DNA from 2 places in the Mesorhizobium sp. PUT5 genome. Region 1 is predicted to be linked to the other one. Evidence: riboswitches for the same ligand, from Rfam matches in the RefSeq annotation. Region 1 holds a riboswitch; the other holds the start of a gene.
What was found. Region 1 has a riboswitch for cobalamin ahead of ACTDI4_RS15695 (CbtB domain-containing protein). Riboswitches for the same ligand answer to the same signal wherever they lie in the genome.
Positions count from the first base shown of each region.

Region 2: linked by a shared signal. The riboswitch ahead of ACTDI4_RS03835 (TonB-dependent receptor plug domain-containing protein) and the one ahead of ACTDI4_RS15695 (CbtB domain-containing protein) in region 1 are both predicted to bind cobalamin.

Region 1 is NZ_JBQOSO010000003.1:2,907,576-2,915,572, forward strand. Features, by position in the region: gene ACTDI4_RS15650 (ABC transporter substrate-binding protein) at 1-12, opposite strand, end outside; gene ACTDI4_RS15655 (RidA family protein) at 263-646, shown strand; gene ACTDI4_RS15660 (creatininase family protein) at 678-1,481, shown strand; gene ACTDI4_RS15665 (tyrosine phosphatase family protein) at 1,488-2,009, opposite strand; gene cobD (threonine-phosphate decarboxylase CobD) at 2,006-3,031, opposite strand; gene cbiB (adenosylcobinamide-phosphate synthase CbiB) at 3,060-4,025, shown strand; gene cobO (cob(I)yrinic acid a,c-diamide adenosyltransferase) at 4,040-4,660, opposite strand; gene cobU (bifunctional adenosylcobinamide kinase/adenosylcobinamide-phosphate guanylyltransferase) at 4,660-5,175, opposite strand; gene ACTDI4_RS15690 (CbtA family protein) at 5,168-5,917, opposite strand; gene ACTDI4_RS15695 (CbtB domain-containing protein) at 5,933-6,112, opposite strand; cobalamin riboswitch at 6,150-6,341, opposite strand; gene ACTDI4_RS15700 (MFS transporter) at 6,407-7,606, opposite strand; gene ACTDI4_RS15705 (DUF1624 domain-containing protein) at 7,799-7,997, shown strand, end outside.
Region 2 is NZ_JBQOSO010000003.1:467,079-475,075, reverse strand. Features, by position in the region: gene ACTDI4_RS03845 (IS110 family transposase) at 50-976, opposite strand; gene ACTDI4_RS03840 (Tex family protein) at 1,391-3,730, opposite strand; cobalamin riboswitch at 3,862-4,068, shown strand; gene ACTDI4_RS03835 (TonB-dependent receptor plug domain-containing protein) at 4,208-6,163, shown strand; gene ACTDI4_RS03830 (ABC transporter substrate-binding protein) at 6,206-7,069, shown strand; gene ACTDI4_RS03825 (FecCD family ABC transporter permease) at 7,066-7,997, shown strand, end outside.

The DNA of each region.
Region 1 (7,997 bases):
TCTTCCAACCATGGGCCCCATCCTTCCTTTATACCGGCGCCGCCCGCCGGCCCGACGACCTTGTTGTGCAGTGCAGGACATGACCGGCCGGCCGTCGCGCCGCAAATGCCTTCCCGCCTGAAGGCAGGGCCCGGCCGAGTCGTGCTGCGCGCGGCATCGTGCCTATTTTCGAAACGTCTGTCCACAATCGGCGCATGCCATCCAAAGCGAACTTGTGGGGTTCCGCGCCGGCGTCTACCCTTGTCGCCAAAAGGATGCGTCCATGTTCAGGTTCCTGACCCCCAAATCCATCCGGCCGCCCTTCGCCCGCTACAGCCACGGCGTGGAAGTGCCCGCCGGCAAGCGGCTGGTGCTGTGCTCCGGCCAGCTTGGCATCGGGCCCGACGATTCGGTGCCCGACGACGCCGGCGCCCAGGCCGAACTGTGCTTCGCCAACATCGCCGCCGTGCTTGCCGAAGCCGGGCTCGACCTCGCCGACATCGTGCGCATCAATACCTTCGTCACCGACCGCGCCCATATGAAACCTTACATGCAGGTGCGCGACCGGCTGTTTTCCGACCCCGCGCCGGCCTCGACGCTGATCATCGTGTCGGGCTTCTCGCGGCCGGAATTCAAGATCGAGATCGAGGTGATCGCCGCAGGCTGACGCGGTCCGCAAAGCAGCAACGAGGAACACAATGAGCGAAACGAAACGGCGCGCCTGGTGGGGCGACTACCGCACCACCGAATATGGCTCCATCGACGCCGAAGAAACCATCGCGGTGCTGCCGGTGGCGGCCATCGAGCAGCACGGGCCGCACCTGCCCGTCTCCACCGACACCACCATCATGACCGGCATGCTGGAGACGGTGATCGCGCGCCTGCCGCACGATCTCGACGTGCGCATCCTGCCGGTGCAGGCGGTGGGCAAGTCGAACGAGCACGTGCACGCGCCCGGCACGCTCACCCTGCCGCCCGCAACGCTGGTCGAAGCCTGGACAGAGCTTGGCCTTTCCGTGGCCCGCGCCGGCGTCCGCAAGATCGTCGTCGTCAATTCGCATGGCGGCAACGAGGAGATCATGGGCATCGTCACCCGCGAACTGCGCGTGCGCGCCAAAATGCTGGCGGTGAAGACGAGCTGGCAGCGCTTCGGCCGGCCGGAAGGCATGTACACGCCCGAGGAAGACCGCCTCGGCATCCATGGCGGCGACGTGGAGACCTCGCTGATGCTGCATTTCCGGCCCGACCTGGTCGACATGAGCCAGGCCCGCGACTTCGTCTCCAACGTCACCCGGGCCGACAGGCACTTCGAGCTGCTGCGCCAGACCGGCACCCATGCCTTCGCCTGGATCGCCAGCGACATCAACGAGCATGGCGTGGCGGGCGACGCCTCCCTCGCGACGGCCGAGAAAGGCCGGCTGACGGCGCAATATCAGGCCGACGGCTTCGTGCGGCTGCTGGAGGACGTGCGCAAGGCGAAACTGGCGGATTGGCTGGCCTGATCCCGGTCAGATCGGCAGCGCGAAGGGCACGCCCTCGAACGCCTCGGCGCCACGGCCGATCGCCCTGATCGCCTCTACCATGCGCCCGCGCCGTCCCAGCACATCGTCGGCAACGGAGATCAGCTTCGGGTTCGGCGTGGCGGAGGGCGAGAGCGCGCGTAGCATCTGCGCCAGTTCCTCCTCGTCGCGCTGGGGGGAAAGGGCGGCCGCGATGATATAGGCCGACGCCGTGGAGCGGCTGATGCCGGCATAGCAGTTCACCACCAGCGGCCGGGACCGCTCCCAGGATTGCGCGAACGCCAGCAGGCTGTGCACATGCGTCAGGCCCGGCGGCGTCATGCCTTCCTGCGCCTCGGCGATGTCGTGCATGACCAGATGGAGATGGTTCTGCGGCAGGATGGAAAGCGGCCGCTCCATCGCCGTGCCTTCGGCCAGCAGCGAAAGCAGCCGCACCGCGCCTGCTCTGGTCACCGTTTCCTCGACCCTGGAGAGCGGACATACGATGATGGTGGATTGGGTGTCGGTCATGGCCGGGGCTCCTCGCGTGGATGGTCGCGCTTTCCCGCCCGGGAGGCAAGGGCCGCCTCCAGCCGCCGCCATTCTTCCTCCGTGCCCGGCAGGCCGGCGCGCAGCGCATGCGGCCGCCCGGCGAAGTGCCGCAGCAGGATGCCCTGTTCGCCGAGCGCCGAAAACAGGCCGGCCGCTCCCGGAAACTCAAGATAGCGGAACAGGCTCGTGCCGCCGCGAACCGGAGCGCCGTGCCTGGCAAGCAGGGCGTCGAGCCGCGTGGCCTCTTTTGCCAGCCTTTCGCGCATCTGCCGTTGCCAGCGCGTGTCGGCCAGTGCGCGGATGCCGTATTCCAGCGCCGGGCCGGAGACAGCCCATGGGCCGAGGCGCGCGTCCAGCCGCCGCGCCGTCGCTTCGTCCGCCAGCGCGAAACCCAGCCTGACCCCGGCCAGGCCGAAGAATTTTCCGAAGGAGCGCAGCACCACCATGCCGCCCCGCTCCACGTCGCCCGCAAGGCTTTCCGCGCCGGGCCCGACATCCATGAAGGCTTCGTCCACGACCAGCAACCCGCCCTTGGCGTGGAGACGGGCGGCAAGCTCCAGCAGCTTTTCGCGGGAGACCACGCGGCCGTCGGGATTGTTCGGGTTGACCACCACGGCAAGCTCGCCTTGGGCCAGCGCCTCGAAGCGCTCGACCTGCTCCACCTCGTGGCCGGCGACGCGCGCCGCCTGCGCGTGCTCGGCATAGGTGGGTGAAAGCACCCGCGCCAGGCCGGGTCTTGCCAGCGAGGCCACCAGCGGCAGCAGGATCTGCGTGCCGGGCGCAGCCGCCACATGGGCGGCGGACGGCGCGCCGTAGGCCTGCGCCGCCACCTCGCCGAGTTCACGCGCCCGCGCCGGCTCCGGCAGGCGCGACAGGGCGGTGGCGGGCAGCGCAAAAAGCGGGTAGGAGTGCGGGTTGATCCCGGTCGAAAGGTCGACGAACGGTTCGGGCGCATGCGGAAACAGCGCCCTGGCCCGCTCCAGGCTGCCGCCGTGATCCATCCTCGCCGCCGCTTCGCCGGGAAGCCCCATGTCGCCGCTCCTTGCCTTCCTGTCGCTGCTCGCCGAACTCGGCCTCGGCTATCCCGACCGCCTCTTTCGCGCCATCGGCCATCCGGTGACGTGGCTGGGAAGGCTGATAGCCTTTGCCGATTGCCGGCTCAACCGAGCGACCGATACCGACGAACGCCGTCGCATGGCCGGCATCGCCGCGCTTGCCGTCGTCGTGCTGGTGCCCGCCGCACTTGGCGACATCGTCGAGCACCTTTTGTTGAAGCTGCCGCTCGGCATGCTTGCCGTGGCGCTGCTGGCAAGCAGCCTGCTTGCGCAGAAAAGCCTTGGCGGCCACGTCGGGGCGGTGGCCGAGGCGCTTGACGAGGGCGGCCTGCAGGCCGGCCGCAAAGCGGTGTCGATGATCGTCGGCCGCGATCCGGAAAAGCTGGACGAGGCAGGCGTGTGCCGCGCCGCGATAGAAAGCCTGGCCGAGAATTTTTCCGACGGCATCGTCGCGCCGGCCTTGTGGTTGGGCATCGGCGGCCTGGCGGGCGGCGCGGCCTACAAGGCCGTCAACACCGCCGATTCCATGATCGGCCATCGCACGCCGCGCCACGAAGCCTTCGGCTGGGCGGCGGCGCGCTTCGACGACCTCGTCAACCTGCCAGCCTCGCGGCTCACGGCGCTGCTCGTCATTGCCGCCGCCTTCATCATGCCGGGCGCGAATGCCGGCAACGCCTGGCGCGCCCTGCGGCGCGACGCGCGGAACCACCGCTCGCCCAACGCCGGCTGGCCGGAGGCGGCGATGGCCGGCGCGCTCGGCCTGGCGCTTGCCGGCCCGCGCGCCTATGGCGGGGTCATGGTGGACGACGCCTTCATGGGCAAAGGCGGCCGTCGCGATGCCACCAGCGCCGACATCCGCCGCGCGCTCCGGCTCTACTGGATGGCCGACTTCCTGCTCGTCGCCCTGTTCGGGGCCGTGGCGCTGGCCGTCCTCGCATGAGGCGGTAGCGCGGCTCAGAACTCGATGCCCTGCTGCGCTTTCACGCCGGCGGAAAAATGGTGCTTGGTCGAGCCCATCTCGGTGACGAGATCGGCCGCCTCGACAAGCGCCGGCTTGGCGTTGCGGCCGGTGACGACGACATGCAGGCCCGCGCGCCGGCCCGCCAGCGCCGCGACCACCTTGTCGATGTCGAGATAGTCGTAGCGCAGCGCGATGTTCAGTTCGTCCAGCACCACGAGGCCGATCGACGGATCGGCCATCAGCTCCAGCGCCTTTTCCCAGGCCGCTTCCGCCGCTGCCACGTCGCGCTTGAGGTCCTGCGTCTCCCAGGTGAAGCCCTCGCCCATCGTATGCCAGGAAACCCTGTCGCCGAAGGCCGCGAAAGCGTCCCTTTCGCCTGTGCTCCAGGCGCCCTTGATGAACTGCACCACGCCGACGCGCCGGCCATGGCCGAGCATCCTCAGCGCCAGCCCGAAGGCGGCCGTGGTCTTGCCCTTGCCGGGGCCGGTGTTGACGATGAGCAGGCCCTTCTCCACCGTCTTGCCGGCGACCTCGGCGTCCTGCACCTGCTTGCGCCTGGCCATCTTGGCGCGGTGGCGCGCGGCCTCCTCATCGGAAATGTCGGTCTTGTCCATCACTTCACCTTCAGCGGCAGTCCCGCCACCATCAGAAGCACCGCGTCGGCCGCTGCCGCCGCCTTCTGGTTCAGCCGGCCGGCCTCGTCGCGGAACCGGCGCGCCAGCGCGTTGTCGGGCACGATGCCCTGCCCCACCTCGTTGGAGACGACGAACCACGGTCCGCGCGGGCGCGCCAGAACATCCGCCAGCCGGGCGCACTCGGCTTCCAGATCATGTTCGGCCAGCATGTGGTTGGTCAGCCATAGCGTCAGGCAATCGACCAGCGCCGGCCGCCCCGGCGGCAGCGCGGCCAGCGCCCCGGCAAGGTCGAGCGGCGCCTCGATCGTTTCCCACCCCTCGCTTCGGCGGGCGCGGTGATGGCCGATGCGCTCGGCCATCTCCGCATCATGTGCCTGCGCGGTGGCGATATAGGCCCATGGCGCGGCATGGCCCGCCACCAGCCTCTCGGCGTGCGCGCTCTTGCCGGAGCGCGCGCCGCCGATCAGCAGGGTCAGCGTGCCGGCCTCAGGCAAAGCTGTCGCGCAGGCTCGCCGCCTCGCCGGTGACGCGGCCGCGCACGACGCCTGCCACCGCGCCGAGCACCAGCCAGAACAGCAGGTTGGTGATCGTCACCGCCACCACGAATTGATGGTGGAGACCTTCGGGGATCGGCGTCTCGAAGCTGTCGGGCTGCGGCGCGCCGACGATGTGGGGCGCCACAATCAGCACCACGGCCAGCAGCGTCAGCGGCAGCGACTTGCGGAAGGCGATCAGCGCCAGCCCGGCGGCGGTGGCAAGCACCGTCGCCACCCACCAGACCTGGCGCGCGGCAAGGTCGGCGGCGGGCATGGCCGGAAGCTCGGGCGGCAGGCCGAGGCCGGGCGCGAGGGTGAACACGGAAAAGCCCGCCAGCCCCCAGAATACGCCCTGGCGCCAGTTGCCGATGCCGCCGGCAAGCTCGGATACCGCGACCAGGATCAGCGCGAAGCCGATGCCGGTGACGACGTTGGAGAGCACCGTGTAGGCGAAGCGCTCGAAGCCGTCGGCGGGCTCCCAGGCTTCATGCTCCTCTTCGGCGGGTGCGGCGGTCTCGTCGCCCGGCGCGGCACTTTCGACGGCGGCGTGGTCGTGGTGGTGGCCGCCGCCGGCCTCCTCATAGACTTCCGCCTTCAGGATCAGCGGCACGGTGGCATAGGCCTGCATCAGGGCCAGGGCGACCCCGGCCACAAGCCCGGCGATCGCCGCGACGAACACGACGTTGCGAAATACGTTCATGATGGCGTTACCTCGTCAGTGGCAGGGAAACGCCATGGAATGGCGGTTGTCGTGCGCGGCATTGTGGACCGCATCGATATGCGAGAAGCCGACGAAGCCGATGACGAAGACGCCCAGCAGCGCCGCCATGGCGAGCTGGACATAGCGCGACTGCGAAGAAGCAGCCGCCCCGAGAGAAGCCGAAGCCGTGTTCATGTCTGTTCCTTTCACCCTCCACCCGAGGGCACTGAAGCCATTTTCGACGTCGCCGGCAGGTCTCCTGGCTCGCGGATCAGCGCCCTTTCCCGCCTTCCCGGAGAAAACCTCCAGTGGCTCTTGGGAGAGGACTACCGCACACAGTTGCGGGGGCAGCAGCGGCATTGGGCCGAAGCCCGCACCGCATTCCCTCTCGGTCCCTCACGGGACCGGCGACCGGGCCACTATAGGAAGAATCGCACCGTCCGGCAAATCCGAATCCGTCATCGGCGCTTCCATGCGCCCGGGCGCCGCTCACAACGATTTCGGCAGGTAGATCCAGGTCACGATCGCGCAGGCCGCCGTCAGGCAGCCCAGCGTGGCGAACACCGAGCCGAGGCCGAAAAAGGTCAGCACCACGGAATAGACCAGCGGCGGGGTCAGTTCCGAAAAATCGAGATAGGTGCGATAGACGGCCGCCATCTGCGGCCGCTCATAGGAGCGCACGGCCCGCATGAAGGCGGTGGAGCCCAGCGCGTCGATGGCGATGGTGAAGAAGGCGCCGCACAGCAGCAGGCCCGCCGTCAGCAGCGGCACCGCCTCGCCCACGGCGCCGGCAGAAAACAGCAGCGCCGACATGGCCGCGAAGGCCAGCGTGATGATGCGCCGGGCGCCGAAGCGCCTGCCCGCCCTTCCCCAGAAGATCGCCGCGAACAGAAGCGCGTTGCCGGCGGACACCAGAAGGCCCCCCGCCAGTTCGCCCTGCCCGGTGATGACCATGAACAGGGGACCGTAGACGAAGAAGGTGGTCCAGTAGCAGGAGCGGCCGAAGGCGATCAGCCACGCCAGGCGCAGGCGCGGCTGGCGCAGGAAACGGCCGATATTGGCCAGCGGGTTGGCGGCGCGGCTCTTGCCGGCGGCGATCATCGGATTGTCGCTCAGCCGGTAGAACCAGAACAGCGCCAGCAGGACGACGGCGAAGACCGCGACCGCGCCGTGGGCGGCATAGATGCCGTAGTGCGTGTAGAGGAAGATGCCGAGCGTCGGCCCTCCGGTCCAGGCGAACATCGACCAGGCCATGCGCAGCGATTCCGCGCGCATGAAATCCGTCTTGCGGATGTGGTCCATGATGTAGAGGTTGAGCGTGATCGACAGCGCGCTGGCCCCCATGACCCGGCACAGCATGCCCAGGAACTGCCCCCAGAGCGTGTGCGTGACGAAGAAGAGCGAACCGACTGCGAGCAGGCAGGCGCCCGCCGTGTAGACCCAGCGCCGCGCGAAGCGGCGGATGAAGATCGGCATGAACAGCGTCACCGACAGGCCAAGCAGCGACACCAGGGTGTAGAGCATGGACACGGTCTGCTCGTTGCGCAGAATCTCGTAGGCCTGGATCGGGATGACGCTGGCGACGGTGGCGCGCGCGAAGGATTCGATTGAATAGAGAGACGCGAAGGTGCGCGCGCCCGCAGTCCGCACCTGCGCAAGCCACATAGGATGGCGGACATGCGTTGCCATTAAGGATGTCACCCGTCTCCCGGAAGCGGATCAGCATGCGGGACTGTGCGCATTGCCGCGCGCCGTCAGTAGCAGGAAACCGACCGGAAGCGGCCGGAATGCGAAGCCGGCCAACGACTTTCCGTCGCTGGCCCAACTTTACAGGCGGCGTCTTTGCCTCTACCCCTCGTCGGGCGCGAAAGAGCCGGGACCATGACCGCCGAACAGCCGACCGGAACCGCCCCGGCACGAACCAAACGCATCATCGCCATCGACATGCTGCGCGGCGCCGCGCTCGTGGCCATGGCCAGCTACCACTTCACCTGGGACCTCGAGTTCTTCGGCTACGCCCATGCCGGCCTGACCGCCTTCGGCCCGTGGAAGATCTATGCGCGCTGCATCGCCTCGACCT
Region 2 (7,997 bases), 2.4 Mb from region 1:
TCCCTAGCCGACGAATTCGGCGCTAGAGTATCCGTTTTGGTCAAGGAAGTTATGGGGCCCATTTGCGGTGGTCCCTGAGCAGTGCGTTTGCGAGGACGATCAGCTTTCGCATGATGGCGGTGATGGCGACCTTGGAGGCTTTGCCGGCGGCCTTGAGCCCATCGTAGTTTGCCTTGAGGTCTGGATTGAAGCGCGTGGCGACGAGGGCCGGCATGTAGAGGGCCTGGCGAACGTTGGCCCGACCGCCTCTGATGAAGGCGCGGCCTGTCCATTTTCCAGACTGGCGTGCGACCGGGGCGAGGCCAGCGAGCGATGCAGCCTGGGTGTTTTCGAGGGTGCCGAGTTCGGGCATGTCGATGATCAGCGCGAAGGCGGTGATGGCCGAGACGCCGGGGATCGATACAAGGATGTCGAAGCGGTTGGCTAGGTCAGGATCGGCCTTGATGAGCTTCATGATCTCGACTTCGATCGCGGCGAGCTGGCGCTCGATCTGCCTGAGTTGCTCGCCATTGTGACGCTTGAGGATGGGTAAGGTCAGGTTCTTTGCTCTGTTCTTCGCCGCCGTGCGGTTTTTCACCAGCGCCTCGCGGGCCATGGAGAGATCCTTGAGATCATTAAGGAGCGGGCCGCGCGTCGGTCGGGCCTCGAGGTCGAGCAACATCCCCATGCGCGCCAGCATGGCGGCGTCGAGCCGGTCGGTCTTGGCAAGCCGGCCGGTGGCCTCGGCGAAGCGCCTTGCCTGACGCGGATTGACCTTGACAAGGGCGAAGCCGCCATCCGCCAGCCTCCGCTCGAAGGCTCGGTGATAAGGACCGGTCGGTTCGTAGACGATGCGGGTGTCAGGCTGTGCCAGCCACGCCAGGAATGCTCTATGGCCGGCCTTGTCGTTGCCAAAGCGGCGGCTTTTGCCATCGCTCATGCGGTGGGCGTCGAGATGGTTTTTCGAGATGTCGACGCCGATGGTATCGTTCATCATCTTTCGCTTGTCCTGTGCTTGTCGTCCGCAGCCGAACTGCGGGTATCCGTTCAGGCCTCAAGAGAAAGACGAGGGCGATCACACTCTAGCTCGACCCGTCAACGGTCAGCATTTCAACGATCCGACCCTCGCCGCCGACGAGGGGCTGCTACCCCTCCCGGCGGTCCCTTCTTCGCCCGTTCGGCAGCAAAAGTCATAAGACAAGCAATTCCAGGAAAAGTGGGAACCGGTTTTCCGTCCGGAATTGCGTCAAAACAAAGGGTTAGAGCGTTTCCGCGATTCGGAGAAAAGCGGAAGCGCTCCAGAGCATGTTGCTGCCAAGCGGAATCACCTGCGTCGCACACATGCGGCAAAATCAATCAGATAGACCATGATGTCGTCCGAAAACCGCTTCACGCTTTTCGGCATCATGGTCTAACGGCGCTTCAAGGCCTCGGCGAGCGCCGCCCCCAGCGCGCCCTGGGACTTGCCGCCCTGCCCGCCCGCCGCACCGGCGCGCGGCGGCTGACGCTGGGCAGAGGCGTGCTGCTGTGGCCTGGCATTGCTGTTTCGCCCCTGCGGCTGCCTGTCCGCGCCCCCGTCCTTGCGCATGGTGAGGCCGATGCGCTTGCGCTTGATGTCGACCTCGACCACGCGCACCTTCACCACGTCGCCGGCCTTGACCACCTCATGGGCGTCCTTGACGAAACGGTCGGCGAGTTGGGAAACATGCACCAGCCCGTCCTGGTGCACGCCGATGTCGACGAAGGCTCCGAAGGCCGCGACATTGGTGACGGTGCCTTCCAGCAGCATGCCGGGCTTCAGGTCCTTGATGTCGTCCACGCCCTCGGCAAAGGTCGCGGTGCGGAAGCCGGGACGAGGATCGCGTCCGGGTTTTTCCAGTTCGGCGATGATGTCGCGCACCGTCGGCAGGCCGAAGCGCTCGTCGACGAAGACGCGCGGGTCGAGCGCCTTGAGGGCCGCGCTGTCGCCCATCAGCGCGCGCACGTCGCGCCCGCAGGCGGCGACGATCTTCTTGGCCACGCCATAGGCTTCCGGGTGCACGGAGGAGGCATCGAGCGGCTCGGCGCCGTTGGGAATGCGCAGGAAGCCGGCGCATTGCTCGAAGGTGCGCTGGCCGAGCCGCGCCACATCCATCAGGCCGCGCCGGCTGGCGAAGGGGCCGTTGGCGTTGCGGTGGGCGACGATGGCCTCGGCGAGCGAGGCGCCGAGGCCGGAGACGCGCGCCAGCAGCGAGGCGGACGCGGTGTTGAGGTCGACGCCGACGGCGTTCACCGCATCCTCCACCACGGCGTCGAGCGCGCGCGCCAGCCGGAACTGGTCGACGTCATGCTGGTACTGGCCGACGCCGATGGACTTCGGCTCGATCTTGACCAGTTCGGCCAGCGGGTCCTGCAGGCGTCTTGCGATGGAGACGGCGCCGCGCAGCGACACGTCGAGGTCGGGGAATTCGGCCGCCGCCGTCTCCGACGCCGAATAGACCGAAGCGCCGGCTTCCGAGACGATCACCTTGAGCGGCTTGGGCCCGGACACACCCGATGGCATGTCGCCAAGCATCTCGGCCACCAGCTTCTCGGTCTCGCGGCTGCCGGTGCCGTTGCCGATGGCGACCAGTTCGACGCCATGCTTGCGGATCAATGCCGCAAGCATGGCCTGCGTGCCGCGCAAATCGTTCTTCGGCGGGAACGGGTAGACGGTCGTCGTGTCCACCAGCTTGCCGGTGCCGTCCACCACCGCCACCTTGACGCCGGTGCGGATGCCCGGATCGAGCCCCATGGTGGGCCGCGAGCCGGCCGGAGCTGCCAGGAGCAGGTCCTTCAGGTTACGGGCGAAGACGTGGATCGCCTCTTCCTCGGCGCGCTCGCGCAGGTCGCGCATCAAATCGAGCGTGAGGTGCAGGTTGAGCTTGACGCGCCATGTCCAGCCGGCGACCTCGGCCAGCCATTGGTCGCCCGCAAGCTGGCGGCCGATACCGTAGGCGTCCGCCACCATGCGCTCGGCCGGTTTGACCGGCGAGGTATCGTCGGCGTCCAGCTCGATGTCGAGGGCCAGCACCTCCTCGTTGCGGCCGCGCAGCATGGCCAGCGCCCGGTGGCTCGGCACGCCGGCCCAGCGCTCGACATGGTCGAAATAGTCGGAGAATTTTGCTCCGGCTTCCTGCTTGCCGTCGACGACCCGGGACCGGAGGAAGGCGCGATCCTTCATGTAGGTGCGCAACCTGCCGACAAGATCGGCGTTCTCGGCAAAAAGCTCGGCCAGAATGTCGCGCGCGCCTTCCAGTGCCGCTTTGATGTCCGGCACCTCTTCGCCGAGATAGGCGGCTGCCAGTTCGGCCGGCACGGCGGCGCGATCGGCCAATATGGCCTCCGCCAGCGGCCCCAGCCCACGCTCGCGCGCGATCTGCGCCTTGGTGCGGCGCTTGGGCTTATAGGGCAGGTAGATGTCCTCCAGTTCGGCCTTGGTGGCAGCCCCTGCGATCTTGCCTTCCAGCTCAGCCGTCAGCTTGCCCTGCTCGCGGATGGAGGAAAGGATGGTCTCGCGCCGCGCATCCATCTCGCGCAGGTAGACGAGCCGCTCGTCGAGCAGGCGAAGCTGGGTGTCGTCCAGCCCGCCGGTGACCTCCTTGCGGTAGCGCGCGACGAAGGGCACCGTGGCGCCCTCGTCCAGCAGCGAGATGGCCGCAGCGGCCTGCTCCGGCCGGGCGTTGATCTCGGCGGCGATGATTGCGGCGAGGCGTTTGGTGTCGGTGGCCATGGAAATCCCGGAATCATGGAACGGGCAGCGACCATAGAACCATTGCCGGACGGCGGCCAGCGCCGGTTTTCCACAGTGCGGCACGAGCGCGCGACGGGCCGGAGCAGATTGACGAAACCGGTATGGCTGGCTAGCCTGCGCGCGGAATTGGTTCCGCCGCAAGGCGGATGAAAAGGGAACGCGGTGCGGTCGGGAAACCGGCCAAAACCGAGACTGCCCCCGCAACTGTAACCGTTGAGCCTTTTTCCAGCACGCCACTGTCTGCCACGCGCGGCCGGGAAGGCGGAGGAAGGCCGAGACACGGAAGTCAGGAGACCTGCCTTTTCCAGTCACCCAAGCCTGGCCACGGGGTGTGGTTCGGCGCGGTCGTCCGTGGCGGTGACACTGAAGTGTTGCCGCATGCTGGAAACGGCCGGGGGTGGATGCGACAAGCCTGTCCGCGATCCGTCCTGCAGACCAGACCCGCTGCGGTTCGTCATGAACCTCGGGGCGAAGCATTTTCGCCGCCGATCCTTTTTGGGGGCGGATTTGAAGAAGACCATTTTGCTGGCCGGTGTCGCCGCACTGGCGCTGACGGGCCATGCCGGCGCGCAAGAGGCCGACAGCGGCGCGACGAAGCTCGACCGGATCCTGATCACGACGCCGCTGCGGCGCGAAAGCTCGCTGGAGCGCTCGACCTCGTCGGTGACGGTGATCGGCGCGGAAGACATCGCGCAGTCGGCCGCGCTCGACCTTCCGTCGCTGCTCAAGACGGTTCCCGGCATCACGGCGACCGCCAATGGCGGCCTGGGCGCGGATTCCAGCGTTTCCCTGCGCGGCACCACGCCCGCCCAGACGCTGGTGCTGGTCAACGGCGTGCGCGCAGGCTCGGCCACCACGGGAACGGTGAACCTGTCCAGCATCCCGCTTGCCTCCATCGAACGTATCGAGATCGCCAAGGGGGCGCATTCGGCCCAGTACGGCGCGGACGCCATCGGCGGCATCATCAACATCATCACCAAACAGGGCGGCCTCTGCGCCGACGGCAGCAGCGCCTGCGGCTCCGTCACCGTCGGGGTCACCCACCCGTGGGGCGGATATGCCTCCGCCGGCGTGCAGGGGCAGAGCCAAAGCGGCGTCAATTATGCGCTCGGCGGCCAGGTCCTCGGCACGCGCGGCTACGACTTCACCCTGCCGAGCGCCTGGGGCCACGAGCCCGGCCCCAACGGCTTCGTGCGCGGCTCGGCCAATTTCGCGCTGTCGAAGGACCTCGACTGGGGCCGCGTCTACGCCGACGGCCTCTATGCGCGCGGCCGCGTGTCCTACGACAGCGCGCCGCCTTCGGCCAACGAAGCCGACACGGACAATTTCTCCGGCCGCCTGGGCGCCCGCATCGACCACTCCGAGGACTGGTCGTCCACCCTCGAATTCTCGACGGCGCTCGACAATGCCGCCAATTTCCGTGGCGACGTCAAGGGCGACGATTTCGACACGACCCGCTACGGCGTGCTGGCCACGACGCAGAAGAGCTTCGAGACCGACACGGCCCGGCACGTGCTGCTGGGCGGCGTTGAAGCTTATCGCGAATCGGTCGCCGGCAGCTCCATCTTCGACGTGCCCTACGACCACACGAGCCGCGACCAGACGGCCGTGTTCGGGCAATATTCCTTCGAATACGAGGCGCTCACCGTCGATTCGGGCCTGCGCTACGACCATGACGGCCAGTTCGGCGGAGCCACCACCTACAATCTCGGCACCAGCTACGAGCTGACCGACGGGCTGGTGGCGCGCGCCTCGCTGGGAACCGGCTTCCGGGCGCCGACCTTCAACGACCTCTACTATCCCGACCCGTTCACACCCGGAAATCCCGACCTCAAGCCGGAAAAGTCGCGCTCCTACGAGATCGGGCTGACCTGGCAGCCGACCGCCGCCACCAGCCTGGACCTGGCGCTCTACCGCAACGACATCAGCGACCAGATCACCTGGGCGCCGATGGACCCGAACGACTTCTTCGGGCCCTGGCATCCGGACAACGTCCAGAAGGTGCGGATCACCGGCTTCGAGGCGGCACTTTCGCATCGCTTCAGCGAGGAATGGAGCGCCAAGGCGACGGTAGACGTGCGCGAGCCACTGAATCGCTCGGAGGGTCTGCACGGCCGCTACGTCATCTATGCCGACCGCTTCAAGGCCACCGCCGAGCTGGCCTACAGCCCCACCGAGCAGCTTCAGTTGATCGGCCGGGTGCTCTATGGCGCGGCCCGATACACGGACGAGGCCAACACGACCAAGCTGCCCGGCTATGTGACGGCCGACTTCACCGCCCTTTATGCGCTGGACAGCCGCTCGCAGTTCAAATTCTCGGTGGAGAACGTCTTCAACGAGCAATATGAAACCAAGGCAGGCTACCGGGCGCCGGGGCGCACGCTGGATCTCAGCTTCACCCGCGCCTTCTGATCCCGGGCCGGTCCAGGGCCGCGCCGGCCGCGAAGGAACCGCATGAGGCAGGCACGACAGATGCTCAACGCCTGCGCCGCCATCGCATTGGCGGCGGGGGCGGCGCTGTGCGGCGCGCCTGCCTTTGCCGGCGAGCCGCCGCGGCGCGTCGTCTCGCTCAACTTGTGCACCGACCAGATGGCCATGCTGGTGGCCGGCGAGGGCCAGCTCTATTCGGTCTCCGACCTGGCCGTCGATCCGCACTCTTCCGTCCTCGTCGGCGAAGCCGGGAAATACGCCATCAACCACGGCCTGGCCGAGGAGGTGTTCCTGATGCGGCCCGACCTGGTGCTGGCCGGCACCTACACCACCCGCGCCACCGTCGACCTGTTGCGCCGGCTCGGCATCCGCGTGGAGGAGTTCGCGCCCGAAAACTCCTTCGACGACATCCGCGCCGGCTTTCGGCGCATGGGCGAACTTCTTGGCCAAAAGGCGCGCGCGGACGGGATCGTCGCCCGGATGGATCGCGATCTCGTCGCCCTGCAAGCCAATCCGCGGCCGGACGTCACGGTCGCGGCCTGGGAGCCGAACAGCTACACCTCCGGCACGGGAACGCTGGTGGACGCCATCATCGGAGCCGCCGGGCTCACCAACATCGCCGGCCGCCTGGGTCTGACCGGCATGGCCAAGCTGCCGCTGGAACTGCTGATCCTGTCGCGGCCGGACATGGTGGCGGGCGAGAACCCGCATTATGCCGCCCCTTCGGTCGCACAGGACAATTTCGTGCATCCGGCCTTCCGCGAAGTGGTCCGCGACGCCGTCTCCGTGCCCCTGCCCGCCAGGCTGACGATCTGTGGCGGCCCCTTCACCGTGGAGGCGGCCCGCATGCTGCAGGCGGCTGCGTCGAGGATACCGGAGCGCCGATGAGCGGCACGACGCGATACCGGCTGCTGCTTTGCGGCCTCGGCGGGCTCACCGCCCTGCTGTTCCTGCTGTCGCTGAGCGTCGGCCCGGCGGCGATTGCCTTCTCCGACAGCATCCGGGCACTGTTTTCCGACCAGCGCGACGCGATCGCCCTGATCATGAAGGAGGTGCGGCTGCCGCGCGCGCTGCTGGGGCTGATGATCGGCGCTACGCTCGGCCTGTCTGGCGCGGCCCTGCAGGGCTACCTGCGCAACCCGCTGGCCGAACCGGGGCTGATCGGCATCAGCGCCGCAGCCTCGCTGGGCGCGGTGCTGGCCATCTATTCCGGCCTCACGGCGCTGTTCGCGCTGGCGCTGCCGCTGGCGGCCCTTGCCGCCGCCGTCGTCGCCGTCGTGGTGGTGCAGGCGCTGGCCGGCCTGCGCGGCGGCACGCTCAGCATCATCCTGGCGGGGGTGGCCGTGTCGAGCTTCGCCGGAGCCATGACCTCGCTGGCACTCAACCTGTCGTCCAATCCCTTCGCCGCCATGGAGATCATATTCTGGATGCTCGGCTCGCTGACCGACCGGTCCATGCTGCATGTGTGGCTGGCTGGACCGTTCATGATCGCGGGCTGGGTGATGCTGGCCCTGCTCGGCCGCGCGCTCGATGCGCTGACCCTGGGCAACGAAACCGCCGCCAGCATGGGCGTCGACCTGCGCCGGGTGCAGTTCCTGGCCGTGTTCGGCACCGCCGCCTCGGTGGGGGCGGCCACGGCCGTGGCCGGCGCCATTGGCTTCGTCGGGCTGGTGGTGCCGCATGTGCTGCGCCCGCTGGTGGGCGCGCGGCCCTCGCGCCTGCTGCCGGCCAGCGCGCTCGGCGGCGCCTGCGTGGTGCTGGCCGCCGACATCGCCGTGCGCATCATTGCCCCGGAACGCGACGTGAAGCTCGGCGT